One region of the Bacillus sp. MUM 13 genome, then DNA from elsewhere that is predicted to be linked to it. Evidence: a T-box and tRNA genes for the amino acid it is inferred to sense, from the RefSeq annotation. Region 1 holds a T-box; the other holds one or more tRNA genes.
What was found. A T-box is a leader RNA that pairs with one kind of tRNA and senses whether it is charged. The one in region 1 lies ahead of BIV59_RS03660 (valine--tRNA ligase), so its partner is inferred to be a tRNA-Val.

Region 1 (14,978 bases):
TACCTATTTTAATTAATCCCATCATGCCTGTAATTTTGTCATAAAATAAGGAAAGAAGGGAAATGACTAATAATACTACACCATGAAACAATCCAGTGCTGGAGGCCCTTGCCCGCAGGATGAAGCCCAGCGCTATGATTAAGATGAACACTCCAATATTATCGGGCCATATCTCAAGACGGTGGACAACATGGAAGTGCAGCCCGAATCCGAAAAGGATGACACCCGGCAATATGGCTTCGTTATCCTTTCCGCTGTATGCCTGTATCAAAAAGGCGATGCCGACAATGCACAGAATCGTAGGCCAATTGAAAAAGCCCTGAAACAATTCAATGTTTGCCTGTTTCAGAAAAAAGTATAGACCGAATCCTATTAAGATCAAACCGGGGAAAATACGCTGTGATTTCATGATTACCTCCTGGATATGCCAATTACTTGAAGTGCTTATTCATTTTTGTTATGGTACTTTTGTATGTATGCCAAAGGCGGCAAATATGTAAACAAGGATAAGGATGTTTTCCTTTTAATAATAAACGCTTCAAAAAGGACAGTCTAAACTTTTTTTCTTTCATATTCAAAGAAAAAAACTTTCGTCCTGCAGGGGTGAAATTGTTTGGTCCATTTTCATGTTAGCATATGTTTCATAAACTGTTCATAATTTTTTTCGTTTCACGAAATTGTACATGGTATAATAATTAAGGTTCTTAATTGATTAAATCTTGGGGGTGCAAACAAGGGATGCATATACTAGCGGTTGGACTAAATTATAAGACTGCCCCTGTCGAAATACGTGAAAAGCTGTCATTCGATGAAGCTGAACTGGCTGAGGCAATGAAAGCTCTTAAAAATAAAAAAAGCATATTAGAAAACGTCATAGTATCCACCTGTAACCGCACAGAAATTTATGTGGTAGGCGACCAGGTCCATACTAGCCGATATTATATAAAAGAATTTCTTTCAGAATGGTTCCAGATTGAGCAGGAGGAGTTTTCTCCTTATCTATTTGTGTACGAAGGAGACGGAGCGGCAGAGCACCTGTTCCAGGTTGCCTGCGGGTTGAATTCTATGGTTCTTGGCGAAACTCAGATACTCGGACAGGTCCGCCAAAGCTACATGCTGGCGCAGCAGGAAAAGACGATTGGCTCTGTGTTCAATCATCTATTCAAAGAGGCGCTGACATTAGCCAAAAAAGCACACTCAGAAACAGAGATTAACACCAATGCCGTTTCAGTCAGCTATGCAGCTGTTGAACTGGCCAAGAAAATTTTCGGAAGCTTAGACGGCAAGAATGTATTGATTCTTGGCGCCGGAAAAATGGGCGAGCTTGCGGTACAGAACCTGCACGGAAATGGTGCCGGCAATTTGACCGTCATCAACCGTACACATGAAAAAGCCGCTGCTCTTGCTGAACGTTTTTCAGGACAGGCAAAAGAACTTTCCGAATTGCAGTCTGCCTTATCAGAAGCGGATATCCTGATCAGTTCAACAGGTGCAAAGGATTTTGTCATAACGAAGGACATGATGGATAATGTGGACAAAGTGAGAAAGGGCCGTCCGATTTTTATGGTCGACATTGCTGTTCCTCGTGATTTGGATCCAGCGATTTCGGAATCTGAAAATGTCTTTCTTTATGACATTGATGATCTTGAAGGAATTGTGCAGTCCAATCTTGCTGAACGGAAGAAAGCTGCAGAAAATATCCACTTGATGATTGAACAGGAAATTGTCGAATTTAATCAGTGGATCAATATGCTGGGTGTCGTGCCTGTAATTTCTGCACTGCGCGAGAAAGCCCTGGGCATTCAGTCAGAAACAATGGAAAGCATCGAGAGAAAGCTGCCCCATCTTAGCGAACGGGATATCAAGCTTTTGAACAAACATACTAAAAGCATCATTAACCAGATGCTGAAAGATCCGATCCTTTATGCGAAGGAAATGGCAAATGAGCCTAATGCCAGGGAAGCATTGGACCGTTTTGTGAAAATCTTTCATTTAGAAGAATCAACTAGCCCATCTCCAGCAGACAAAGAAACTGTTATAAAGGGTGCAGGAGTCCAGATGATTCCTGCTCAAGCGTAATAAGCATCTATGCTGGAGCTCACGATGACAAGATTGCACGAAGCTACTGTTTTGCTGTATGCCTTAAGCGTGCTCTTATATTTTATGGATTTTCTTAATAATAACCAGAAGGCAAACAAAGTGGCCTTCTGGTTGCTTGCTATTGTTTGGCTGCTGCAAACAATTTTTTTATTTCTTTATATGGCAAAGACAGGCAGGTTCCCGGTTTTAACGATATTTGAAGGTTTATATTTTTATGCGTGGGTACTGATTACCCTTTCGCTGGTGATCAATCGTTTTCTCAGGGCCGACTTTATTGTTTTCTTTACAAATGTGCTCGGTTTCATGGTGATGGCTATCCACACCTTTGCCCCTGTTCAGGTCGAATCGGACGTGCTTGCCCAGCGACTTGTGTCTGAATTGCTGCTGATTCATATTACGATGGCGATTTTATCCTACGGAGCTTTTTCGCTGTCATTTGTCTTTTCCCTGCTATATATGATTCAATATGACTTATTGAAAAGAAAAAAATGGGGAAAGCGCCTGCAGCGCCTTGGAGATCTTTCGCAGCTTGAAAGAATGTCCTTCATTCTTAATGGGATTGGGGTGCCCATCCTGATCTTTTCTCTGATACTGGGGCTGCAATGGGCGTATATTAAGGTTCCGGGTGTCCATTGGTTTGATTTAAAAATTGTGGGCTCATTCATTGTTCTTGCTGTTTACAGCGTGTATTTATATATGAAGGTCCGGAAACAGCTTTATGGAAAGAAGTTAGCGTTATTGAATATTTTTTCGTTCATTATCCTGCTCATTAACTTTTTTCTTTTCGGAAGCCTTTCTACATTCCACTTTTGGGTTACATAGGAGGATATCATGAGAAAAATTATTGTCGGTTCCAGAAGAAGCAAACTGGCCATCACACAAACAAACTGGGTGATTCGCCAGCTAAAGGAACTTGGTGTACCTTACGATTTTGAAGTGAAAGAAATTGTGACTAAAGGTGACCAGATTCAGGATGTAACATTATCCAAAGTAGGCGGCAAGGGTTTGTTTGTGAAAGAAATTGAACAAGCTATGCTTAACAAAGAAATCGATATGGCTGTTCATAGCATGAAGGATATGCCGGCTGTGCTTCCAGATGGTCTGACAATCGGCTGTATACCTCCTAGGGAAGACCATAGGGATGCTTTGATTTCAAAAGGCAATATACCGCTCGATGAACTGAAGAGCGGGGCAGTCATCGGAACAAGCAGCCTTCGCCGAAGCTCACAGCTTCTTGCCAGCCGGCCGGATCTTGAAATCAAATGGATCCGCGGAAATATTGATACGCGTCTGGAAAAGCTGAAAAACGAAGACTATGATGCCATCATTCTCGCTGCCGCAGGACTTGCCAGAATGGGCTGGAAGGCTGAAACGGTGACAGAATATCTGGAGCCTGAGCTTTGCCTGCCTGCAGTAGGCCAGGGTGCACTTTCCATTGAATGCCGCAGTGATGACCAGGATTTGCTGGCAGAGCTGCAAAAGCTTACTTCTGAAGAAACAAAGATTACAGTGGAAGCGGAGCGGGCCTACTTAGATAAAATGGAAGGCGGCTGCCAGGTGCCGATTGCCGGCTATGCCGTTGCCAAGGAAAATGGCAATATCTCACTGACAGCACTTGTCGCTTCTCCTGACGGAAAAGTGATATACAAGGAAGTAGTTGAGGGGCGCGATCCGGCTGCAGTTGGAGAAGAGGCGGCCCGTATCTTGAGTGAAAAGGGTGCCAAGGAACTGATTGACCGCGTCAAAGCGGAGCTGGAGCAATAATGCCCGAAAATAGGCTTCCAAAAGGATACAGGATCCTGGTTACACGGGAAAAAAAGCAAGCTTCTGGTTTAGTACGGAAAATCGAAGCAAATGGAGGGGTTCCGCTTGCGGTCCCTCTTCTTGAATTTGTTCCGCCTGACTCCCTTGAGGTCATCCAAGAAACGCTTATGATGTTAGACGAATTTAATTGGCTTATATTCACGAGCCAAAACGGAGTCGATTTTTTCTTCAGCCAGTATGAAGCAGGAGCTAGAGAGAGCAAACTGCCGAAGATTGCCGTAATCGGGAACCAGACAAAAAAGGCTCTCCTTAGCCGGGGACTGCAGCCTGATTTTATGCCGGATAAATTCGTTGCAGAAGAATTCGCCCGGCAATTTGTCCCGCATCTTAAAGCTTCCGATCAGGTTTTGATTGCAAAAGGAAATCTGGCACGCCCTGTAATTGCAGAGGCAATCAGGGCCGCTGGAACGGCTTGCGAGGAATTGACGGTATACCAAACGAAGCTGCCTGACAAAAGCGGGGAATTGCTGGCCGGACTCCTGAAGCAGCAGCAAATCGATGCGGTTACATTCACAAGCTCCTCGACCGTCCACCATTTTATGAAAATCGTTAAGGTGAATTCCCTGCAAAATGATGTAAGAAACATTATGATAGTATGTATAGGCCCTATAGCAAAACATACAGCTGAGCAATATGGACTCACCGTCCATGTCTGCCCGGATATTTATACATCAGATGCAATGATTGACCAATTATCAGCCCATCTGCAATCAGTACGGAACTTATAGGAGGAATTCAAATGAAAGACCTACAATTCAACCGCCACCGCCGCTTGCGTTCAAGTGCAGGCATGAGAGCATTGGTGCGTGAAACGTTTTTGAGGAAAGAAGATTTGATTTATCCGATCTTTATCATTGATGGTGAAAATATTAAAAATGAAATTTCGTCCATGCCTGGCGTTTATCAGCTGTCGATGGACAACCTTCATGCAGAAATGGAGGAAGTGTCTGCACTTGGCATTCAATCCGTCATCTTGTTCGGAGTTCCTCATGAGCATGATAAAGATGAAACAGGTACAGGCGCCTACTCTCATAATGGTTTAGTGCAGGTGGCCACAAGGCTTATTAAAAAGGAATTTCCTGAAATCATCGTAATTGCCGATACTTGTTTATGCGAATACACAAGCCATGGCCATTGCGGCGTAGTGGAAGGCGGCAAGATCCTGAACGATGAATCACTCGATCTCCTTGCTAGAACAGCCATTTCACAAGCCGAGGCAGGTGCCGATATTATTGCGCCTTCCAATATGATGGACGGATTTGTAACAGCAATCCGCGCAGGGCTTGATGAAGCAGGATACGAAGATATTCCAATCATGTCTTATGCAGTCAAGTATTCATCCGCGTTTTACGGTCCTTTCCGTGATGCTGCAAATGGTGCACCACAATTCGGCGACCGCAAAACCTATCAAATGGATCCGGCTAACCGCATGGAAGCCTTCCGCGAGGCAGAATCAGATGTGGAAGAGGGAGCTGACTTCCTGATTGTAAAACCTGCTCTTTCTTATTTGGATATGGTCCGGGACATGAAAAACAGCTTTACCCTTCCAATTGTAGCTTATAATGTCAGCGGTGAGTATTCCATGATCAAAGGAGCGGCATTGAACGGATGGATTGATGAAAAAGCCATTGTCATGGAAATGCTGACTGGCATGAAGCGTGCAGGCGCAGACTTAATCATCACATATTTTTCAAAAGATGCTGCACGCTGGCTGGATGAAGAAAAATAAGCAAAAGGGCAAGTTACCTTTATATGAAAAGGGGATATGGGAATGCGGTCATATGAAAAGTCAAAATTAGCATTTGAAAAAGCGAAAAATGTTATGCCAGGCGGGGTAAACAGCCCGGTCCGCGCCTTTAAATCGGTCGATATGGACCCGATTTTCATGGAACGCGGAAAAGGCTCCAAGATTTATGATATTGATGGAAATGAGTACATTGATTATGTGCTATCCTGGGGCCCTCTGATTCTTGGGCACTCGAATGACCGGGTGGTCGAGGCAATCAAGAAGGTTGCCGAAACAGGAACAAGCTTCGGGGCATCCACATTAATTGAAAATAAACTCGCCGAGCTAGTAATCGAAAGGGTCCCATCCATTGAGATGGTCCGTATGGTATCATCCGGTACAGAAGCAACGATGAGTGCCCTTCGTCTGGCAAGAGGATATACAGGCCGCAATAAAATCCTTAAATTTGAAGGCTGCTACCATGGACATGGAGATTCCTTATTGATCAAAGCAGGTTCAGGCGTTGCGACACTGGGACTTCCTGATAGCCCGGGTGTGCCTGAGGGAACAGCGAAAAATACAATCACGGTCCCTTATAACGACTTAGCTGCTGTTTCATATGCATTTGAACAGTTTGGCGAAGATATTGCCTGCATCATTGTAGAACCTGTTGCCGGCAATATGGGCCTTGTACCGCCGCAGCCTGGCTTTTTGCAGGGGTTAAGAGATATAACCTCCCAATACGGCGCACTGCTGATTTTTGATGAAGTTATGACAGGATTCCGTGTGGGGTATAACTGTGCACAGGGCTATTACGATGTGATGCCTGACATTACCTGCCTCGGCAAGGTAATTGGCGGCGGCTTGCCAGTCGGCGCCTTTGGCGGAAAAAGAGAAATTATTGAAAAAGTGGCTCCAAGCGGAACGATTTATCAGGCCGGCACGCTTTCAGGAAATCCGCTGGCGATGACGGCAGGCTATGAAACATTGAGCCAGCTGACTCCTGAAGTGTATGAGGAATTTAAACGCAAAGGTGATATGCTGGAAAAGGGCATAAGTGAGGCTGCAGAAAAGTATGGCATTCCGCATACCTTTAACCGTGCAGGCTCCATGATTGGCTTATTTTTCACAAATGAAAATGTCATCAACTACGAAGCAGCAAGATCTTCTGATTTGAACTTTTTCGGTACTTATTACCGCGAAATGGCTGATCAGGGTATCTATCTGCCGCCGTCCCAGTTTGAAGGATTATTCCTTTCAACCGCGCATACGGACGAAGATATCATGAAAACCACCGCCGCTGCTGAAAAAGCATTTGCGAAGTTGAAGAAATAAAGAGACCTGCTATTCAGCTTAGTGCTATCTAAATAATAGGAACCTAACATCAGGAGGCCAGATCCCTTATCATTTATGGGATCTGGCTTTTTTATTTGTGTCTCTGTTAACCTGCCTGTGGATTTCCATTCCAGTACAAGACTCCCGGGGCATTTGCCGATCATGCCAGCTTGGCTCCTGCGGGTATCATCTCTAATCAAAATACACTCTCCAATCAGCAAAGTGAAGATGTCCTCCATGCACTCCTGATACCGTGCATGCACATTTTGTTTTGTTCCTCCAGTAATATTCCATTTTCCTTCTTCATAGATTGTTAATGGCATCGTTATTGTTTTTTTTTCTGAATTATGGAAGGAGGAGTTGTGTTGACCAGAGAAAATCAATCGTCTTTACGATTTTCATTAGAGGAGTCCATTTGGTTTCAGAAGGGACAGGAAGTAGCTGAGCTATATTCCATTTCCCTTGACCCGAATGTATCCATCCAGGAAAACGATCAATATGTGGTCATCAAAGGGACCCTTGACTTAAGCGGTGAATATAGAAATGAAGTTCGCAGCGGAGAATCTGTAATCAGGGATTACACACAAAAAAATTATCCCAAAACCATCCACAATGTGGAGAAAAGAGAAAATGGAAACAGTGAATTTTCCCACAGGTTTCCAGTGGATATCACCATACCGGCAAACCGGATTTCATCACTTTCTGAAATTGATGTGAGCATCCTGTCGTTCGACTATTCTCTGCCGGATAAAAACTGTCTTAAACTTCAGGCGGATTTGCTGATATCAGGCATTTATAATGAAGCACAAGTCAGTACTAGTACTGCAGACAGGTTTGAAGAAGACAGCACAGCTGAAGAGGATGAAGACTACTACAGCTACGCCGGAGCAGAAGAAACAGAAGAAATTGAAGAAACAGAAATATACAGTGACGTACCCCGTGCAGAGGAGAAGGCAGCAGATGATGAAAACACCGATTACTATCCGTATTATGCTGAAACGGAACATCATAGGAATGATGAGGAAATAGAAGATGATCCACACTTTACCCTCCCTGTTGAAACGGAAGAAAGCGGACAGTACAGCTGGTACACTCAGGAAGAAACTGTGACGGCACCAGTTGATGGAGAAGAAGCTGATGCTTTTGCCGGTTACAGAAATGATCCAGCTTTTGATCCTTATACCGAAGCTGAAGAAGAGACCGAGATTTATTTTCAATATGAAGAAGAGCCATCAAGCGATCCTGAAATCAATGAACCGAAAATGGATTATGAACAGCCTCCGAATGAGTCCTATGGAAATGATGTGTTCCAAAACTCGCTATACCGTGCCGATGAAGAACCCGGGCACTATCCTGATAGCGGGGGGGATGAAGAACCTAGGCAAAACCTTTCTTACAGTGAGTACGAGGAAGAACCCGGGCAAAATCTATCTTACAGTGAGTACGAGGAAGAACCCAGGCAAAACCTTTCTCCCAGTGAATACGAGGAAGAAGCTGAGCAAAGCCTTTCTCCCAGTGAATACGAGGAAGAAGAAGAGCTATACAGGCCCTTCAGTGTAGAGGTTACCAAGCCTGCTGAAGCAGAAGAGGAGTCACAGCCTATCTTAATAAAGGAAGAGCAGCAGGCACCGGTTTTTGAGATACCTGTTCTTCCATATGAAAGTGGTGCACCTGACAGCATTCCTGAAGAAATTCTGCGCATAAATGAGAACAAGCAGGATGAAAAACCGGCACGAGCCGAAAAACTGCCTACACCATTATTGGAATTGGCTAGAAGAAGAGAAGCGCCTCCCAAGAAAAATGCCGGCAAAGCGGAAAAGCAGGAGCAGGCGGAAACGGAAAAGCGCGTTTCTTTAACAGATTTTCTCGGCAGGAAGCAGGAAGAGGAACTGACAAAGGTTAAGGTCTGCATTGTTCAATACGGAGAAACATTGGATACACTGGCAGACCGCTATGATGTCTCGGTGCAGTCCCTTTTAAACAGCAATGAACTCGAACCTAACCAGGATATTTTTGAGGGTCAGGTTTTATATATCCCCAAAACACCAAACTTTAAAAGGTGAATATGAGAAATTATAGGTAAAGCAGAGCGGAAACCCTGCTCTGCTTTTTTAGTACAGCGAGAGGGGCTTTTTAAGTTCCAAATGCTTGTCACGGCAGAACAGGCGCATGCGCCTTTTTAAAATGGTCGTTCAGAAGAAAGCGGGGAAATCTCGTGAATGAAAACGAGAATCTGAAACAGGATACAGAAAGGATTGTCCAGGATTATGCGCTTTCTGTTCTTTTTGTGGAGCAGCATGGAAAAATCAGAAAGGTATACACCGACAAAGGCGTTTTCGCACTGAAGCTCATTCCTCCCAAACATGGCATTGATTTTATCCGGAACGTCCAATTTCTGTATCAGCGGGGATATAACCGGATTGTCCCTATATATCCGACTAATGACGGAAGATATGCAATTCTCCATAATGGCAGCCTGTATTATCTGATGCCATGGCTCTCAAATGATGAAAATGGGGAAAGAAATGAGCGGCATAAGCAGATGTTCAGGGAACTGGCCAGGATGCATACTCTATCTTCGAGGGAAATGGCAGTGGATGAAGAACACAGGCAAGAGCATTATCAGACAACACTAGAGGAGTGGAAAAAGCAGGCGGAATTCTTGGAAGAGTATGTGGGAAGCTGTGAAAGAAAATGGTATATGTCCCCGTTTGAGATGATTTTTGCCTCAGCATATGCTGATATATCCCAGGCCCTTAGCTATAGCACGAAGAAGTTTGAAGAATGGTATGAAAAGACAAAGGATAAGGAAAAGGTGAGGACTGTGATGACTCACGGAAAGTTATCACTGAAGCATTTTATCTATGATGACCGGGGATATGGCTATTTTATCAACCTCGAGAACTCAAGGAAAGCGCCTGCCCACTTTGATTTGCTTCCGTTTGTGGTCAAATCGTCCAAAACATATCCTGTTAAAAATGATGATTGCGTGGATTGGATATATAATTACTTTAAGTATTTCCCTCTAAAAGAAGATGAATTGCTCCTGTTTCAAAGTTACCTTGCCTATCCTGGCCCCTGCTTGGACATTGTCAAAAATTATTTTGAGAAAAAAGGCAGCCTTAAAGAAATGGATTACCTGAAGCAGCTGCAGCGGCAATACTGGCAGCTGAAAAATACCGAATATGTTGTCATGAAAATGGAAGAAATCGAGGCCCAGAAAAAGGCCGCTGCCGCACAGCAGGCCCAGGAACAAAGCTAAGACCGGCTGTCTCTTATGGCAAATTCCACAAATCAGTCCAGGGAATCAGCCAGCAGGGAATTAACCGGTCTTTTTTAGATTAACAACATACCTACCTGCGAAAGCGCCTATCAGCAAGGTGCTTTCGCATTTGTGTTCGTCGGACTGCAGTGCCTAGCCTCTCGAGGTCATAAGCCACGCAAGAATTGAAGTCAAAGAGCGCCTTCTATTCTTGCGCGTTTTATGCTTTGATCCTTTAGCTTCCGCAATTGATTTCGTCGAGCTGCAGTGCCTAGCCCCTCGAGGTCATAAGCCACATAAGAGTTGAAGGCAAAGAGCGCCTTCAATTCTTATGTGTCTTATGCTGGTCGGAGGCCCCCAGGACGGGGGTCACAAAGACGTTGCCGCAGGATGCGGCGTTCTTAGTCTTTGATCCTTTTAACGAGGCGCTTCCGCTTTTGATTTCGTCGAGCTGCAGCGCCTAGCCTCTCGAGGTCATAAGCCACGTAAGAATTAAAGGCAAAAAGCGCCTTTTATTCTTACGCGTCTTATGCTGGTCGAGGCTTTCGAGGCGCTTCCGCATCCGGGGTTAGAACCATTCAAGCTGGAATGCGACTGCTATTAGTATTAGCAGGGCCAGCAGCAGTACGTCGAATGTGGTTGGAAAGAAAAAGGTCCGGATTCCCTGGAATATGCAAATGGGAATGATGCATTGCTGGCAGGCGTTTCGGCAGGTTCTCAGCCATGGCGGCATGGAGTAAGGGGAAAATCTTCGCTTCATTCTTCAGCACTTCCTTCATAGAGTCATATTATATTATGGGTATCTGCGCAAAAAGGTGAATAAGCAATCACGCTATTCCCTGAGTGAGTATAATATATAAAAAATCGGAAAGAATGATTGACTGAATAGCTATTTTTTTTGTAGTATATTAGGTATATTACTTTTGATAAAAAAATACATTGAAAGCTATGATCGGGAATAGTACGATGACAGGCTGCTTTAAAGAGAGGGAACCATTTGGTGAAAGGTCCCAAGCCAGCAGCATCGGAAGTCGCCCAGGAGCTGTTTCCGTGAACGTAAGCCAGATAGTAGCGGAAACCGGCAAGAGCCGTTATCTTATTTGAGAGCCGTAGAATGGGTACATATTTGCTGTATCATTTTTCGGAAAAAAGGTGGCACCGCGAACAACTTCCTTCGTCCTTTTGTGATGAGGAAGTTTTTTTGTGTTTAAAAATATGAGATGCATGCAAGGAGGAAACGGACAATGGAAGAAAATCAGATATCCATGCCAACGAAATATGATCCGCAGTCGATTGAAAAAGGACGCTATGAATGGTGGCTGAAGGGGAAGTTTTTTGAAGCGGAAAAAGAATCTAAAAAACAGCCTTACACCATCGTTATTCCGCCGCCAAACGTAACAGGAAAGCTTCATTTAGGGCATGCCTGGGATACAGCGCTTCAGGATATCCTTACACGCATGAAGAGAATGCAGGGCTATGATGTATTATGGCTGCCCGGCATGGACCATGCAGGAATTGCTACACAGGCAAAGGTTGAACAAAAGCTCCGCGCTGACGGCATAAGCCGCTATGATCTTGGACGCGAAAAGTTTGTTGAAGAAACATGGAAATGGAAAGACGAGTATGCTGGTCATATCCGCGAGCAGTGGTCAAAGCTTGGTCTTGGACTTGATTACTCCCGTGAACGTTTTACGCTTGATGAAGGTCTTTCGAAGGCCGTACGCGAGGTATTTGTTTCCCTTTATAATAAGGGGCTGATCTACCGCGGGGAATATATCATTAACTGGGATCCTTCAACAAAGACAGCTCTTTCTGACATTGAAGTTATCTACAAGGATATTCAGGGTGCATTTTATCATATGAAATATCCATTGTCAGATGGATCAGGATTCATTGAAATTGCCACAACCCGTCCGGAAACCATGCTTGGGGATACAGCAGTTGCGGTTCATCCTGAAGATGACCGATACAAGCATTTAATCGGCAAAAACGTGACGCTTCCGATAACTGGAAGGGAAATTCCGATTGTTGCAGATGATTATGTTGATATGGAATTCGGCTCTGGGGCAGTTAAGATTACGCCTGCACATGACCCGAACGACTTCGAAATCGGCAACCGCCATAACCTTCAGCGGATTCTTGTTATGAACGAAGATGGAACGATGAATGACAAAGCAGGAAAATATCAAGGCATGGACCGTTTTGAATGCCGCAAGCAAATTACAAAAGACCTTCAGGAGCAGGGCGTTCTTTTCAAAATTGAAGATCATCCTCACTCAGTTGGACATTCAGAGCGCAGCGGCGCAGTGGTTGAGCCTTATTTGTCCACTCAATGGTTCGTTAAGATGCAGCCATTGGCGGAAGCAGCTATAGCCCTGCAGCAGTCTGAAGATGATAAAGTAAATTTCGTGCCGGGACGCTTTGAGAATACCTACCTGCGCTGGATGGAAAATATCCGCGACTGGTGTATCTCGCGCCAGCTTTGGTGGGGACACCGCATTCCTGCCTGGTACCATAAGGAAACAGGCGAAATCTATGTTGGCCAGGAAGAACCTGCTGACATTGAAAACTGGAACCAGGACAACGATGTGCTTGATACATGGTTCAGTTCAGCGCTTTGGCCTTTTTCAACAATGGGCTGGCCTGATACGGAAGGTGAAGAATATAAACGCTTCTATCCGACAGCAGCGCTTGTTACAGGCTATGATATCATTTTCTTCTGGGTATCAAGGATGATTTTCCAGGGAATTGAATTCACAGGACAGCGGCCGTTCAAGGATGTGCTGATTCACGGGCTTGTACGTGATGAACAGGGCCGGAAAATGAGCAAGTCTCTTGGCAATGGTGTTGATCCTATGGATGTTATCGAGAAATACGGGGCAGATTCTCTTCGCTATTTCCTATCAACAGGAAGCTCGCCTGGACAGGATCTTCGCTACAGCAATGAAAAGGTTGAAGCTGTCTGGAACTTTGCCAACAAAATCTGGAACGCCTCCCGTTTTGCACTGATGAATATGGAAGGCCTGCAGTTTGAGGACATTGATTTGACCGGCGAGAAATCTGTTGCTGATAAATGGATCCTGACCCGTTTGAACGAAACGATTGAAACGGTGACAAGACTTGCTGACAAGTATGAATTTGGTGAAGTGGGTCGTGTGCTTTATAACTTTATCTGGGATGATTTCTGTGACTGGTATATTGAAATGGCGAAGCTTCCGCTATACGGTGAAGACGAAGCTGCCAAGAAAACGACAAGATCCATCCTGGCCTATGTTTTAGACAATACGATGAGATTGCTTCATCCTTTCATGCCATTCATCACAGAAGAAATCTGGCAGAACCTGCCTCATAACGGGGAATCAATCACTACAGCAGCATGGCCGGAAGTGAACGGAGAGCTGCATGATGAAGAAGCCGCCGAGGAAATGAAGCTGCTTGTTGAAATCATCCGTTCTGTCCGCAACATCCGTGCTGAGGTTAACACTCCTCTCAGCAAAAAAATTAAGCTGATACTGAAAGCCAAAGACGAAAAGGCGCTTAGTACACTTAAGAAAAACAGCGCCTATATCGAGCGTTTCTGCAATCCTGAAGAATTGACAATAGGCATTGACGTTGAGGAACCAGGCCAGGCCATGACAGCCGTGGTAACAGGTGCTGAACTGATTCTTCCTCTTCAGGGACTGATTAATGTAGAAGAAGAAATCAAACGCCTCGAAAAAGAGCTCGATAAGCTGAATAAAGAGGTAGAGCGGGTTCAAAAGAAATTGGGCAACGAAGGCTTTGTTAAAAAAGCGCCTGAAAGCGTAATTGAAGAAGAACGCGCAAAAGAAAAAGACTACAGCGAAAAACGCGACGCCGTAATCCGCCGCATCGAAGAAATGAAACAACTCTAAAAAGCGCAAGCGCCTTGTTAAGCTCGCGAAGCAAAACGTCTTTCAAGGATCGAAGGCTAAATACTCTGCATCCTGCAGAAACGCCTTCATGACCTGCGTCCTGCAGGCCTCAGCGAGCTAGGCGCTGGAGCTGGATTAAATAAAAAGCGCAAGCGACATGTTAAAAAGAGCCGCCCGGAATTATCTCCGGGCGGCTTTTGGTTTCTATAATAAGCTTGTTCACAGTGCAGCCATTATTGTGATTCCGCATTCAAATCATCACAAATAAAAGTTAAATACTCCCGGACAAGATTAATGTCTGAAAGCATGCTCAATGTCCTGCTTCCGACTACATCTTCAATTTCATTCAGAAGCAGGCTGCCATCTTCATTGAAAATAAAGTCAATGCCACAAAGCCCAAAATCAAATAAAGAGGCGATTTTTTCTGCAAGAAGGCGTTCATCCTCTGACAGCTCATATAGGGAGGCGCTGCCGCCAAGCGTGAAATTGGCCTTAAAGTCAAGGTCAGAATGCCGCAGCACAGCTGCGATTATTTTTTTGCCGATAACAAAAACACGGACATCTTTACCGAGCTGTGCGGGTTTTTGAACAATCCATTTTCCGTGAGGATCCAGCCTTATGTTTTTCTTCTCATCTTCATTTCCCGCTAAATAGACGGCATTTCCTCCGCGTCCATGTACCTCTTTGACAATGTAAGGAAAAGAAAATACCCGGTCCAATGAAGTTTCGTAAAAAAGGGTATCTGCCATTGGAATTCCATAAGTGCTCAGATATTGATGTGTTTTTGCTTTATCATTGCAGATTTCCGAAACAAAAGAGGAGTTATAACACGTAACTC
Region 2 (14,978 bases), on a different contig from region 1:
CTTGCAGGGGACGATTTATATGGTGGCAGCCGGCAGGCCATTTTGCGACAGGCACTTCATTGCAGCCAGCTGACTTTCTATCATCCATTCCTGAAGAAGGAACTGACATTTTCAGAACCGCTGCCGGAAGATATGAAAAAACTGCTTGCCTCAATTAAAAGGCTATGAATATGTCTGAAAAAAATGCTGGTAATTTTAGTATGATGCCGTAAAACTTCTAATCAACATACATGTTTAATAGAGCACATGCAAAAAACCTCCTGGGATAGTCTTGCCGGGAGGTTTTTTGTTTAATTATGTTCAGCATACAGCAGGCTTGTCTTAATCAAAGGTACTGCGGAATTTTTCAGGAAGAAAAGGCATGGAAGATGGCACAGATACGGTTTCGAGCTCAGGATAGCGCAGGGCAGTTAATTTTCCGCCGAAAACGCAGCCTGTATCAATATTAAAGGTGTTGTGGATATGCCGCACCTCTTTAACCGGGGTATGGCCATAGACAATTAAGGGCTTTCCTTTATAGCTCTTCGCCCAGTCACGCCTTACCGGTGAGCCGTCAGGATGCTTTTCGCCTGAGATGTCTCCATAAAGGACAAAGGTTTTTACCTTATCTGATGTCTTGCCGATATAATCTTCTTTTATGCCAGCATGTGCAATAATCAGAGAATTGCTGTCAGCAATCTGATATAGTGGTGACTGCTCATAAAGATCTATGAATTTCTTTCTGATTTTCTTTTGGCTCCTTGCGGGAAGGTCTTCATATTCTGCTACAGTGGTTTCGAGGCCATATGTAATCTGCACCTTGTTTCCCAAAAAGAAACGATAAAGCTTATTGCAATGATTTCCGGGCGAATACAAAGCAAGCTTATGTATAAGAACCAATTCATAAACAACTTCAATGACCTTCAGTGAATGTGGTCCGCGATCGGTCAAATCTCCAACAAATCCGAGAATCCTGCCATCCGGATGAACAGGGTAACCTTTTGACCAGTCATAACCCAGCTTTTTTGTTAGTGACTCAAATTCATCAAAACAGCCATGGATGTCTCCGATAATATCTATTTTCATAAAAACTCCCCCTAATGCTTCATTCACTCGATACATCTATAGTACCACCACCTGCATTAATAAAAACAGGCTATGTTTCTCACCATCTAGTATAGGCCATAGAGGTGAATTTCATCCCGCAGCCTGTTTTACCCTTATTGGTTCGGCAGAATAAAAAACCCCCCAAAGGTGTTTCTTTGCGCTGTTTTTTGTTATACTTGAATTAAGTACTAGGTACTAATGACTCGTAATAAATTGGAGGACATGAGGCTATGACTCTTTCTTTAGAAGGTAAAACATTTGTAGTGATGGGTGTTGCAAATAAACGCAGTATCGCATGGGGAGTTGCACGTTCTCTTCATGAAGCTGGCGCAAAATTGATATTTACATATGGACGGGAACGCACGGAAAAAAGTGTGCGTGAGCTTGCGGCAACTCTTGATGGAGCATCTTCCCTGATTCTTCAATGCGATGTGTCAGAAGATCGATCCATTGAACAATGCTTTAAAGAAATCAAGGAAAAAGCAGGAGTGATTCACGGGATTGCCCACTGTGTCGCTTTTGCCAATAAAGAAGAGCTGAACGGCGATTATATGAATACAAACAGAGAAGGCTTTCTGCTTGCGCATAATATCAGTTCATATTCACTGACAGCAGTTGCAAAAGCAGCGCAAGGCCTGATGTCTGAAGGCGGATCAATCGTAACGATGAGCTATCTTGGCGGCGAGCGTGTCCTGCCGAATTATAATATCATGGGAGTGGCCAAGGCGTCACTTGAAGCAAGTGTAAAATATCTGGCAAACGATTTAGGCAAACATGGCATCCGCGTGAATGCTATTTCTGCAGGTCCAATCCGGACTCTATCAGCGAAAGGTGTCAGTGACTTTAACTCCATTCTGCGGAAAATTGAAGAAGAAGCTCCACTTCGCCGCACAACAACTCCTGAAGAAGTAGGAGACACAGCCCTTTTCTTATTCAGCGGCCTTTCAAGAGGCATTACTGGTGAAAATATACATGTGGATTCAGGCTATCATGTAATGGGCTAATGATAATGTCTGCAAAGAAGCGTCTCATCTGAGGCGTTTTTTTTTTATGGCCATGCACCTTTTTACCTTCATTTAATTCCTATATGCTCCCTTTAAAATCACCAATATCATATCTTCAGCCTGGAAGCTTGCAATACCATACATAAATGTAAAAAAGAAAAATATATTGTACATAGACCGGAAAATGGTCCAATTATGAAGAGACCGGTGATAGTAATCTGTCTGGTTACCCAAAATGAATGTACATTAGTCCGATTTTATAAAAAGGGGGGAGCGGCTATTCATACTGTAAAGAAGCACTTTTTCTTAATTGACGGAGTCCGTTCGGTTAATGAGGTCATAAAAAAATCAGATAAGCAAAAATGCAGCATCCCAAGAGTAAATATTAAAAATGCCCTTTCTCAGGAAATTCTGCTTGAAAAGCTTGCCAAATTGCCGGCCTTTGCCCCAAAGCCGGTGTGCCGATTTACCTTCAATGGCAAAGCAGTAATTGGACGCCTGGAAAAAAGGAATGATTCTATATTGTTTATCAGGCACCAATTCGGCAGGAAAATGACAGAATATCCAGAGAGCCTGCTTGAAAACATCAGCATACTGAAATATTAGGAGGCGGAATATGACAGAAAACAAGAAAGAAGGAGCATCGACTAAACCGCTATTTTATATCATCCAGCCAAATATTACAGAGGGGCCAAACCCAAATATGCAGCAAGAGTACCGCTCTAAAATTAAAGAAAAGGAACATCCAAAGAAGGAAGAGAAAAAGGTCCTGGAAGAGGATGAAGTAAGCCGGAAAAAAGAAGATGAAGAAAGAAAACTTGAACAGGTGAAGGTGGAATTTGGCGTGTATGACGCCATGAAGGAAATCCAGAATGAGATAGAAGCGATTAAAACGGTAAAAGATCCCAAGCCCGCAGGAAATGCCGAGGCGATCAAAGAAATTAATGCAATCCTCGAAAAAGAATCTAATATGATTAAGAGGCTGATGAGCGGCGAAGAAGAAGAAAAAGAACAGCCAGCAGAAGCATTGCCGGTATATCAGGAAGAGAGAATGGATCCCAAGGAATTGAAGAAGATGAAAGAACAGATATCACGAATATTGAAAACTCCCAAAGAATCGCAAAAGCCTTACTGTGAAGCCGTCATTCATGGAAGTAAAATCCGGTTTCAGATAATCGGCAGGCAGGACGGTGATGTGAAAATTAAAGTCGGCAGCTCGGTTCATGTTGTCAGGCTCCAGGATATTCGAGACTTCACCATTTTTTAAGCATGATAAAACTCTCCTGAAAGCGGTGAAGCTAATGAACCTTGAAACCATCCATCCTGCTGCCATCATTTTGCTCGGTTTGGCTTCCTTCCGGTTAACAAGGCTGATTGTTTATGATAAGATCACTGAATTTTTCCGGAGACCATTTTTTAATGAAATAGAGAAGGAAAACGAAGAAGGCGTCACCGAGATTTACCTGCTACCAAAAGATAAAGGAATAAAACGATGGATTGGAGAACTGCTAAGCTGTTTTTGGTGTACGGGAATTTGGGTCAGCATATTTCTGTATGGGCTATACCTTCTTAAAAATCCAGCCGGGGACGCCGTGATCCTTATCCTTTCCATAGCAGCCATCGGATCAGTGTTTGAAGTGGTAATTACTAAGATAATGGGCGATTGAACGGGACAAAGCTTTTTCCCTTTCATATACTAACTATATAATTAAAAGGAGGCTTTGTGATGATCAGAAAACAACAGCCCATAAATATTGTGCAAAGACCTATTAAAAAAAGCCCGACGGTAGCTGTTAAGAAAGGCTGCGGCTGCAATAAAGGAAAATAATAAAAGGGATGGGACCTTATCTTAATGGATAAGGTTTATTTTTTTGCGGAAAATTAGAAGAGAACAAACGGATTCCTTCTATTTCCTTATCCTACCATTCATAAATTTCCTTTACATAAAAGAAAATAGAGGTATAACCAAAATACGGGGAAGTGAAAAAATGTTAACCTTCATAGAAAAAGGAATAGGCAAGTGGTTTTCTTTGCCTGTATTGATTCTTTTTATTATTCTTGCAGGCTGTTCAGATGATGGCCAGAATAAGGATGATTTGTCACTTGTTAAGAAAATCGATCCTGCTCCAATGGATATCATCAAAACTTCTAATGAAAATGATGATACTGCGAAAAAAGTGAAAAAAGAAGTAGCCGGCCATAAATACGTTTATGACGTAGTGACGGTCAAGCATGGAAAAACCATTATCGTCGCTTACAAGGTGAAGCATCTTCACAGATTCCAGATGAAAAGTATTGAAAAACAGGTAACAGGACAACTCAAGAAGAAATTTCCTGATCATCAATTCATCGTGTCGAGTGATTATAAGATCTTCCTTGAATCTGTGCGATTAAATGAAATGCTGCAAAAAGAAGATGTTCCAGAGAAAAAAGCCAAAAAGAAATTCCGGGAAATCGTTGAATTAAAGAAAGAGTTAACCTAAACGATCGGCAAATATGCTGTTAAAAAAAGGAGGAATCTGCTATGCTGCCTATGTTTTTTTGGGCATTTGTTGTAGGAGGGATCATTTGCGTTATCGGACAGCTTCTGTTCGATGTTGCCAAGCTTACTCCAGCTCACACGCTTAGTACACTAGTTGTTGCAGGTGCAATATTGGATGGCTTTGGCCTTTATGAGCCCCTCATTGATTTTGCAGGAGCCGGGGCGACGATACCCATTACCTCATTCGGTAATTCTTTAGTGCATGGCGCGATGCAGGAATCAGCGCGGCATGGGCTTATCGGCGTGTTAACAGGCATGTTCGAAGTAACGAGCTCAGGTATTTCAGCAGCCATCATATTCGGATTCATCGGGGCACTGATTTTTAAACCTAAGGGCTGAGTGCCCTGAGTGTATCTTTTTTGAAATAGGCTATATATCTATGGAGTTTGCCTATACACCTTGGGTTTCCTGTCATATGTTAGAAGGGAGAACCCAAAGTGAGGTGAAGCGGAATGTATGGATATGGATGGGGAGGATACGGACCAGGCTATGGTTATGGAGCAGGATACGGAGGCGGATATGGCTCTGGATTTGCTTTGATCGTTGTATTATTTATTCTCCTGATCATTGTGGGCGCTGCACTATGCTGAGCTTTTTATTTTAACGGAATAGGCGGCGCCTATTCCGTTAAAATAATAAATGAATGTTCTTGCACATATGCTTTCTCAGCAAGTTCTCCGGTGTTCGGCCATTTTCCCTGCAGCGGCAGATAAGGCTCAGACAAAGTCCTCTTCTAAAGGTGCATACTTCCGTATTTTCACCCGTTGGTACCCGCTTTGGTTTATCTGGCGGGAAAAGCAAGGGATTTATCCATACAGCTTTATGATTTCTATTCTTTACTGCGGATCTATCTTTTGTAATTGGTTTTATTTTCAGTACGTTCCGCGCGTTATCGTTCAAATGAATGTTCACTTCATTCTGTTTAGCTTCAATCTTTGTTACAAAAGCAAGCGGGAAGGAAATTCTTTCAGTTTCAGTTTCCACAACTGCTTCTGTTCTTGATACTTCCTTCAGCACTCCAACCCTGCGTTCAATTTGTTTTGGCCTGCGGAAAAAAAACACAGCATTTCCTCCTGCCTATATATTACTTTTACATATCATATGCAGATGTGCCCAGTTTGCTAAACCTGTTTCCTCCTGCTGTAAAAACTCCTATGAACCATTTCTCCCCGGGAGCATAGGATATTTTACAGAGAAGGAGGGCTTAGAGAATGGAAAATAACTTTTTTAAAAACATTGAAGGCAAAACCGGTGTAAATATGAAGGATGTTTTTGAACTGGCAAATTCTCTTCAGGGAGCTAACTTTAAAGATGAAGCGACAGTGCGGAGCGTTATCAAAAGGGTTTCTCAAATTGCGAAAAAGCCGGTAAATCAGGAAACAGAGGATAAAATTGTCGAAAGCATTGTAAAAGACGGAAACAAATTAGACTTTGGCACACTTGCCAATATGCTGAATAAAAAGTAATACCTTAAACACGTGAACCAAATGAAACAGGCGGGGAAAAATCCCCGCCTGTTTCTATTTTTTCAGTGCCTTTAAAAACCTTGAAGGATAGGCCGTTTTTCCGCGTCTTGTTTTTGGTACGGAAATGTACAGCTGTTCCTGTGCCCGGGTTGCTGCCACATAAAGCAGGCGGCGTTCTTCTTCAAGCGAGCTTTCATTTCCATTTCTGTATTCCTCAAGAGAAAAGTCATGGGGGAGGCTTCCGTCTACTGCCGCCAGAATATAAACCGTTTTATATTCAAGTCCCTTGGACCGGTGGATGGTTGTTAATTGGATGCTGTCTGTAAAATGCTTCGAAAGGTTTTTCACTTCTTTAATCATCGCAGTCATATGATTTGCATGTTCAATAAATTCGGCCACCGTTTCAAAGCGTTTGGCGGCTACCCGTAAATCCCGGATATCATCGGAGGCCTTTTCAGCACTTCCATCATTGCCGCGCTTTTTTACAAAATCCTTAAAGCCCAAATCCTTTTCAATGATTTCTAATGCAACAAGCGGAGAGACGTTTTTCAGTGAACGGATTTTTTTGGGCAGGGCTTTAAGCTTTTTTTCCTGAAAAGCATGTCCAGTTTTTACAAAAGAAAAGCTATCAATAAAATCGCAATCCTGCAAAATGGTCTGAGCCTTCATTTCCTGAAGGACGCTTTGCTTCAGGAAAAGGGAAGAAAGGACTTCACCTGCAGGCTTCGGATCATGCGGTGAGAGGCTGAGGCGCATAAAAGCAAGCATACCTCTAATAAGTCTCCGTTCGTAAAAGCTCTCTGCATCCCTTTCAATCACAAAAGGAAGCGTCGATGAAGCGAGCCGCTCAAATATGGCCCTCGACATAGAATGGGTCCGGTAGAGAATCGCAAAATCCCCGGGACTTGCCCCGTTTTGAATTTTCTCCTGTATGTCCGTCACAATCATCGTTGCTTCAATTTCTTCATCATAAGGATAAAACATCACAGCAGGAGTGCCGTCATTGTGCTGAGCGCTCATGGTTTTGCTCATGCGGTTGTGATTGCGTTTAATAATCCGGTTGGCTGCTGACACAATTTCGTGTGAAGAACGGTAATTCTCCGTGAGCTTCACCACTTTTGAACCAGGATAGTCTTTTTCAAAATTCAGGATGAATGACGGGTTGCTGCCGCGGAAAGAATAGATGGCCTGATCATCATCTCCTACAGCACAAATATTTTTTGTCTGTTTTGAAAGGAGCTTGATGAGTTCGTATTGAACTGTATTAATATCCTGAAACTCATCCAGAAGGAAGTACTTGAATCTTTGCTGATATTTTTCGAGAATTTCCGGGTTATCCTTTAAGAATGAATAACACCCGGCGAGCATATCATCAAAATCATATCGGCCGTTATTTTCCTTATATTCTTCATAATGCTGATATAAAGCGGCGCAGGATTTTTCCCAGTCATCCCGGGGCTGGGTGCCATCAGGGAAGATGAGGGAGTTTTTCCATAAGCCAATTTGCGCGATGGCATTTTCAAAGGAAAACTCTTTTTCATCAAGGGACATCTCCCGTGCAGCCATTTTCAGGATTTTCTCTTTTTCCCAGTCCCACTTGATTAAACGCTCACGCTGCCATTTATGGGGTTCATGAAAAATCAGGATTTTATAAAAAATACTGTGGAAAGTGCCGCTTACGAGCTGTGAAAGCACCCCTGAGTTGATATTGGGATACGTTAAAAGCCGGTGCTTCATTTCATTGGCCGCCTTGGCAGTAAAGGTGACAAGCATGATGCTCCTCGGATCGATTTTTTTAACTGTAAGCATATAGGCAGTCCGGACTGTCAGCACCCTGGTTTTGCCGCTTCCGGCACCTGAAAGCACAAGCAAGGGGCCTTCGGTTGCAGTGGCTGCGTCAGTCTGCTGCTTGTCCAGGACAATTTCCTGTTCGTTAAGCTGCTTAAAGAAGTCATCATTTATATCGGAGGAAACTGGCGGCTTGGAGCGATAGGCCGGGCTTCCTTTGACAATCTCGCTTTTCCAGTATGGAAGGTATTCTGTCTTGGTTTCTGCAATCGCCCTTGATTTTGGCAGCCTGAATCCGTCTTCAGCTGACTCTTCCTTGAGGCTGCCAGTTTCATCGGCAGCTGCTGTTTCTCTTTCCGTTTCTGCAGCATCACAGTTGTGGGCTTTGGACTGGTGGTAAAAGTGGGGAGTTTCATTAATTCCTATATAAAGCCGCACTGGATTTCCGCATTGTCTGCAAAAAATCTCGCCATTTTTGCTCTTTTCATAAAGCGGCTGGAGCCGATCAGGGGAGATGCGATTCAAATCAATTAAAGTATTGTGTAAAGTTGCTAATTTCATAGAAAAACCTCTAATCACATATGGAATACTACTGATAATCATAACAGAACATGATAGAAACAAAAAGAGCACGAAGACCATGTTTATCGTATTAATTTAAGTGGTATGTAAATAAAAAAAATGCGAAAACATATGAAGAAAAGAGGTAGAAACAGATGGGATACATAATGCCGATTACTCAATTCGAATATATCCAATATGCCAGCCGCACTGCTGCAGCAGAGGAAGAGCAGCCGATAAGAGCAGTAAGCGGTGTTGCCCCTGTCAGGCCGATTAACTTTTATGGAGAGCTTCAAAAAGAGATAGAAGGAAGTGCTGAAAAATCAGCTTCCCAAATCAGCCGCGAACCCAAAAATCTGCAGCTGCCGCATTTTGCCCATTACAAGAGCAGCGTTCCAAGGGAAATAATCGAACAAGCAGCGACAGAGCTGACCGGCAAAGGCTGGTTTGTAAATCAGACGGTGTGAAATCCTGAATAAACATCAAAAGGACACATATGTGTCCTTTTTGATGGGAGTTTTACAGAATATCCAATTCTACGATTAAAGCGAGCAATAACTGAAGAAGCAGCTGGATGTTAACGGCCACTTGAGCATCAGTAGTTGTAACTTCAACATTTCTGGAGTTTTCAATGATTGTTTTTTGGCGAGTGATTTGGCTGATTTTAGAAGATTGAAGCAATTCCTGAGTAATTTGTTCTGCTCTGCTGCTGTCTGCGATGGAGATGCTGATTACCACCACGATGGCTGCCTGCAATGCTGCTTGAAGAGATAGTGCAGCCTTAACATCTGTAGAAGTTACATTTACATCACAAGAATCTTTGATATAAACTAATTCCTCAGAAAGCTGAAGCTGTGTGCTGTTTTGAACGGCTTCTTGCTCAACATCATTATCGGAATCGCAAAACGCTGCCATTGGGTGTGAGTTGCGGTCATCCAGAGCGGACCACTTTCTTTCATGGCAGTTGCTGCTGCCGCTGCCGCTATTGCCTTTGCTTCTATAAACATCTTGATTCATATTTGATTATCCTCCTTTTATCTTACTTCCCTATTACTGTATGCTGTGCGTTTCACTATGTTTGGACGGATACCCTTGATTACTTCGTCTATTTTTACATTTAATCTGAAAAATTTTCATGCAGCACCTATTTATCTCCTTCATAAATATTCGTGCGCGGGTTCACGTCTTTTTCTGTAATGCTGTTTTCGCTTTGCATCAGCTTGTTTGATTGTTCCTGGAGATACTTAACAGTTTCCTTTAAATTTGCTTTTTCTTTCTCTGAAAGGTCATGCTTGCCCTTTTGGACTCCGTGTTTTCGAAGTGTACGCGAAACCAGTAATTCCATCAGTGCTTTTTGCGAATCTGCGACATTAAAGTCCTTTTCATTCATCTAAATCCCTCCTTACAGTTACTTATAAATAGACTATGACCCGGTTTGGGATTTGGCATTAGATATGAGTGGATTTTCTGAAATTTTTAAGTCAGGGGAGGATTTCGCGGAAAATAGGAGAGGCAAAAGGAACAAAAAAATCCCGGCACACTGCATTTGCGACAGGCAGTGTGCCGGGATTACCTTATATCTTCATTTTCATGGTGTGATGCGGTATGCCGGCATCGAGAAATTCTTCTGATACGACCTGATATCCGAGCTTTTCATAAAAAGGGATGGCATGGTTCTGGGCATTAAGCTTCAATTCATGAATGCTTTGCTTCTTTGCTTCATCATGGATTGCCGTCATGAGCATGGTGCCTGCGCCTTTGCTTCGGACATCGGATAAAACACAGATCCGTTCAACCTTGCCCATACCGTCTACAAGACGGAAACGACCAGCACCAATAGGGGAACCATGATCATCATATAAAACAAAATGCTTTGCTTCTTCTTCATACTGGTCGATTTCTTCTTCAGCCGGAACATTCTGCTCGTGTATAAACACTTTGGTCCGGACTGAATAGGCATCTTTCATTTCAGCTTGTGAATCTGCTTGTTTAACAATCACTTTCTTTATTCATCTCCTAACCGGAATGTTTCATATACAGTCCAGGCTCCATCATCCAGCTGATAAAGCAAATGGAACCGGTCGATTTCCTCTTCATGGGACAAATCGAGCATGCTCAGCTGGCCGAATACATCTGAATGTTCATCGTCTGACAGCTTTTGGCCGATTGTGATGTGCGGCACGAAAGCATATTCGGATGTTTCAGGAGAGAAGGTATTCAATTCATTATGCAGGCCTTCAAGTTCAGCGGAATTTTCCACTTTAAAGTAAATCGTGTTTGAAACCGGCTGGAACGTGCTGGCTTTTAGCACCTTTAAAGAAAATGGCTGATATTTCTTAGCGATTTCTTTTAACTTTAATGCAATTGGCTTGATCTCTGAATCTGTTGCCTCAAATGCACCCTTAAGCGTGACGTGCGGAGGAATTAAGGCATAGTGGGAATCATAGCGCTTCCGGTAAGAATTCGCTTTATCCTGAAGCTTTTTTGAAGGGAAAATGGCCACACCGTAATTCATAAAAATACCTCCTGGATCGACATGTATTTGTTTTGCGGCATGCAAGAACGCCAGGGCTTGACAGCCCGGTGACCCGCATGGAAGTTCAATGGCCCTTTGCGCAAAAATGGGGATATGGTATGTATCTGAACGCAAAGGAACATGTATTTGTTAGATATTATAACAAAATTTTCGGAAAACAGGGGGACGATTCTTTAAAACATTTCCCCCTTAAAATAATTCTTTGAGGGCCCTCTTAAGGTCTGCCTGCCAGTATTTCCAGGTATGCCCTCCGTCAAATTCCTCGTAGCGATACGAAAAGCCCCGCTCTTTAAACACTTTGCTCAGTTTACGGTTAGGTTCAATGAAATTCTGGATTTTTCCATCTGTTGTCGGTACCTCGGTTTCACCGATTCCTGCAGCATGATACAGCTCAAGCAGATGCGGATCAGTGAAGCTTGCAACAGCTTCCAAAACCGCATCATTTACAAGAGGGGAGTGAAGCATCGCTTTTCCAAATGTATGCGGATATTTCAGTGCAGCCATCAGTGAAACGGTGGCTCCGAGCGAATCCCCGATAAGGGCCCTGCCCATTCCGACTCCGTAGCCTGGAAGCTTTTCGTCTAAAAATGGAACAAGCTCATGGGCCAGAAAACGGATATAAGCCGCATTTTGTTCGCCTTCGGGATGGTATTTGCTTCTCCGGTCATGAACATTGCGGTATGGTATCCCGATGATAATGATATTTTCGATTTCTCCCTTATAAAGGAGCTCATCGGCCATCCTGCCGATTCTTCCCATTTGGAAATAATCCCGGCCATCCTGAGCGATGACAAGGGAATATTTATATAATGGAGAAAAATTCGCGGGATAATAGATAAGTAATTCTAACTCTTCCCCTAATTCCTTGCTTAAAAACATTTCTTCTTTTATTGTGCCTTTAGGTATTTCCATCACTTGCACCCTGCTTTCTAAAAAATGGCTGTAAGGGCTTACCCCACCATTTTATCATAATGATGAAGGATTTTTCCTGCTTGACGATTGAGTACTGAATTTTATTAGTGCTGAGGATATTTAATGAGTAGAATGGCGCAGGGAAGAGGGTGTGTTTGGAAAAATGGCATGGTTTTTTTACACATATATTAACCGGAATATTTGTAGCGCTGTGAGGAGATCCGGCAAGATAAGATATTGCTGATTTTAAATGTTCTGTTCGTTTTCCTTAGGAAACAATAGGCCCGAACATATTCTTCCGTTAAATCCAGCACCTGAATCCTGCGCTGTGAAACCTGGCCCTTTTCTGATAAATAAATGATTTCTAGTAAGCTGTCTTCTTTCAAGCTTCTCAATAAAGTGCTGTTCATCATTGTTCCCCCTTTTTATTTATTATATGAGAACAAGTGTTCTTTATGCAAATGTAACATCTGGGAAATGCAATAATGGCTGTTTCGCAAACTTTGCTGCTTTGGAACAAGTGGCTGATTTCCGCTCCAGGATGCTTCACTTTCCGCGGGGCGTGCGCTGTGCCTCCTCGACTTGCGTCTGCGGGGTCACATCTGTCATTCTGATCCCGCAGGAGTCTTCGAATATTCGGTCCAATCAACCTGCTTTAACAATGGATTTGCCTCGAGAACTTATTAAGAAACAACAATTTTTAACAAAAGAGACAAAAAAATAAATAAAGCTTAAAACTTTTTCAGAAAAAGGGATTGACTTTTTCCCAGTAAAAACTATAATAAGAAATGTACTTTAATAAAACGATCTGTTAGCTCAGCTGGGAGAGCACAACCTTGACAGGGTTGGGGTCGGCGGTTCGATCCCGTCACAGGTCATCAAACGAGTTGTATCAAGGGTTTTATAAGGATTTTGCAAATGTGGTAAGAAAGCGGTCGTTGTTAAACCCTTTTCTTACGATTAAGGCCACTAACCTTCTTAGAAAATTGAGAGGGAAGTGGTCTTTTTTATGTTGTTGAAATTTGCTATTCAAGACTTTAAAGAGGATAGGGAGTTTATGAACTGAAGATCGAGAGTTGAATAGGGAAGAAGTGAAGTTTTTTACATCGCAGTAGACTCATAATATACAACAAAAAATGAGTAGTCTATTAACTACTCTCAAATAATCTTATAAAGCTGTTTAAGCATTGGCCTGGGTTTATTAGAACATTTAAAGATTTTTGTAACCCTCATTGCAGAAAATACTGAAAAAAATTCCCTAAATTGTAAGTATCCAGTTGGAAATATCATTAATAACTTGTTTATCTACTTTCTGGGGAACCTTATACTCTTTTTGTGCCTTTAATATTTCTCCATAAATGGAGGGCATAAACAAATGGTTCAAGTTAGGATAAAGTTTGAATCTAACATTTGGATGATCACCCAGTAAGTTTTTATAACCATTGAAATCCTTTTCCACCGAAGTTTGGACATCTTTATCACCTTGCAGGATGAATAAAGGTTTATTTAAATCTCTAAGGTAATCCTTAGAAGGATGTTCTCCCATCTCTTTAAAATAATAGGCTCTTACCTTTTTTCCCAAAACAAAGGTATCTTTTGCCTCTTCAGCACTTAGGTTATAAATATTTTCGAACTTGGATGCTAATGCTGCTATTTGTTTCTTAGCGATCCATTTCACAAATCTATTCAATGAGTTTAAAACAGTGTTATTTTGGTCCATCATAATTTCTTCTAATGTTCGAGGTGAGCCGGCCAATATGATAATTCCAGCAAAATTTCCACCTTCTGCGTCGATTCGAGGAGCTAGCATCCCACCCATACTATGACCCATAATAAATATTTTATCGGAATCAATGCGTGGTTCGTTTCGTAACAAGTTAGATGCAAGGATAGCGTCCTCTATAGTTTCTTCTTTAACTGATAATCCTTTATCAGTTTTCATCTCGTTTCCATATATAAAAGTTCTTTTATCATAACGTAATACTGCAATTCCCTTTTCGGATAAACCTTCGGCAAAGTCTTTAAGAGGATGATTATTTCCAACTTGTCCATCCATATTACTTGGACCAGATCCGTGAACCATTACAACAGCAGGAACTGGTCCACTCACATCGTGAGGAATGGTTAACATTCCATCAAGAGGATACTTTGTATCAGCACCTATAACAATTTTTTCTTCAGGCATTTACTTTCCCCCATTAAATAACATCTTTCTTTTACAACCTATTAAATTCGTCAATATTTTATATTTATCCTGCTAAGTAATTGGTAGTTGCTCTCTGCTCATATAAACACAACTAGTATTTTCAAAGTTAATTATTTATTCCTTGCATGGATTGGCAAAAGGATTAACGCTTTTTTCATGAATAAAGTGTGAGACTGAGGAAAATCGGTTGGAGGTATCCCTGGCCTTTATAATTGGCGATTACTTTTAAAGTGATCGTCTTTCTTTGTTGAGTCTTAATTAATCGATTAGTTAGAAGTTTAGAGGGCGTATTTTGGTTGGTTTTGTAATTGGTGGAGGTGATAGGCACAGTTATTACCGGTAACTGGTCCGTGATTACCGTGCCTGTCACTCCACGATTAAAAATGCACATATGAACCAAATGACAATAACTTTATTCATTGGGATAAAGATTCTGATATGTTTCTAATGTATATTTAATTAAATCCTTTAAAACATTGGTATCAATATCAGCTAATTTATTAACATAAATACAAGCCTTACTCTTCGTGTGTTTACCAAAGCTTTTTAATAATTTTTCCCTTTCCTCACTTTCATTGGCTAAATAAAGACTAATTTTTGCCTTTCTTGGTGAAAAACCCACTAAAGGCGCATCCCCTTCATGTCCTGATGCATACTTATAGTGATAGCTGCCAAAGCCTATGATACTAGTGCCCCACATTTTGGCGTCATAACCAGTAACTTCTTCAAAAATTTCTAATAACTGATAGGCATCTGCCTTCTTCTTCTCATTTTCCACACTTTCAATAAATTCAAATACACTATTGTCATTTTCTTTCATCTTCGGTTCAGACATATATGAGTTTTCTCCTATTCTCAGATTAATATTTGATTACAT

Region 2: it has a tRNA-Val gene. The T-box ahead of BIV59_RS03660 (valine--tRNA ligase) is inferred to sense a tRNA for this amino acid. The anticodon was not compared.

The regions. Positions count from the first base shown of each region.
Region 1 covers NZ_MLYQ01000009.1:93,212-108,189, reverse strand. Annotated here, with positions in the region: gene BIV59_RS03705 (LiaI-LiaF-like domain-containing protein) at 1-409, opposite strand, end outside; gene hemA (glutamyl-tRNA reductase) at 739-2,079, shown strand; gene BIV59_RS03695 (cytochrome C assembly family protein) at 2,089-2,922, shown strand; gene hemC (hydroxymethylbilane synthase) at 2,932-3,864, shown strand; gene BIV59_RS03685 (uroporphyrinogen-III synthase) at 3,864-4,652, shown strand; gene hemB (porphobilinogen synthase) at 4,664-5,653, shown strand; gene hemL (glutamate-1-semialdehyde 2,1-aminomutase) at 5,696-6,985, shown strand; gene spoVID (stage VI sporulation protein D) at 7,351-9,048, shown strand; gene ysxE (spore coat protein YsxE) at 9,201-10,247, shown strand; gene BIV59_RS22670 (hypothetical protein) at 10,816-11,007, opposite strand; T-box leader at 11,187-11,432, shown strand; gene BIV59_RS03660 (valine--tRNA ligase) at 11,492-14,140, shown strand; gene BIV59_RS03655 (ATP-grasp domain-containing protein) at 14,374-14,978, opposite strand, start outside.
Region 2 covers NZ_MLYQ01000045.1:392-15,369, reverse strand. Annotated here, with positions in the region: gene BIV59_RS13215 (RluA family pseudouridine synthase) at 1-168, shown strand, start outside; gene prpE (bis(5'-nucleosyl)-tetraphosphatase PrpE) at 322-1,065, opposite strand; gene fabI (enoyl-ACP reductase FabI) at 1,317-2,090, shown strand; gene BIV59_RS13200 (hypothetical protein) at 2,298-2,696, shown strand; gene BIV59_RS13195 (hypothetical protein) at 2,707-3,357, shown strand; gene BIV59_RS13190 (DUF1360 domain-containing protein) at 3,392-3,757, shown strand; gene BIV59_RS13185 (YhcN/YlaJ family sporulation lipoprotein) at 4,079-4,573, shown strand; gene spoVAE (stage V sporulation protein AE) at 4,615-4,971, shown strand; gene BIV59_RS22840 (YjcZ family sporulation protein) at 5,085-5,222, shown strand; gene BIV59_RS13175 (hypothetical protein) at 5,260-5,694, opposite strand; gene spoVIF (sporulation-specific transcription regulator SpoVIF) at 5,844-6,098, shown strand; gene BIV59_RS13165 (UvrD-helicase domain-containing protein) at 6,153-8,447, opposite strand; gene BIV59_RS13160 (hypothetical protein) at 8,603-8,914, shown strand; gene BIV59_RS13155 (spore coat protein) at 8,967-9,464, opposite strand; gene BIV59_RS13150 (hypothetical protein) at 9,592-9,837, opposite strand; gene BIV59_RS13145 (GNAT family N-acetyltransferase) at 10,022-10,447, opposite strand; gene BIV59_RS13140 (YjcG family protein) at 10,453-10,962, opposite strand; gene BIV59_RS13135 (alpha/beta hydrolase) at 11,173-11,895, opposite strand; gene BIV59_RS13130 (WYL domain-containing protein) at 12,084-12,305, opposite strand; tRNA gene BIV59_RS13120 (tRNA-Val) at 12,701-12,773, shown strand; gene BIV59_RS13115 (alpha/beta hydrolase family protein) at 13,154-14,080, opposite strand; gene BIV59_RS13110 (DUF1801 domain-containing protein) at 14,514-14,936, opposite strand.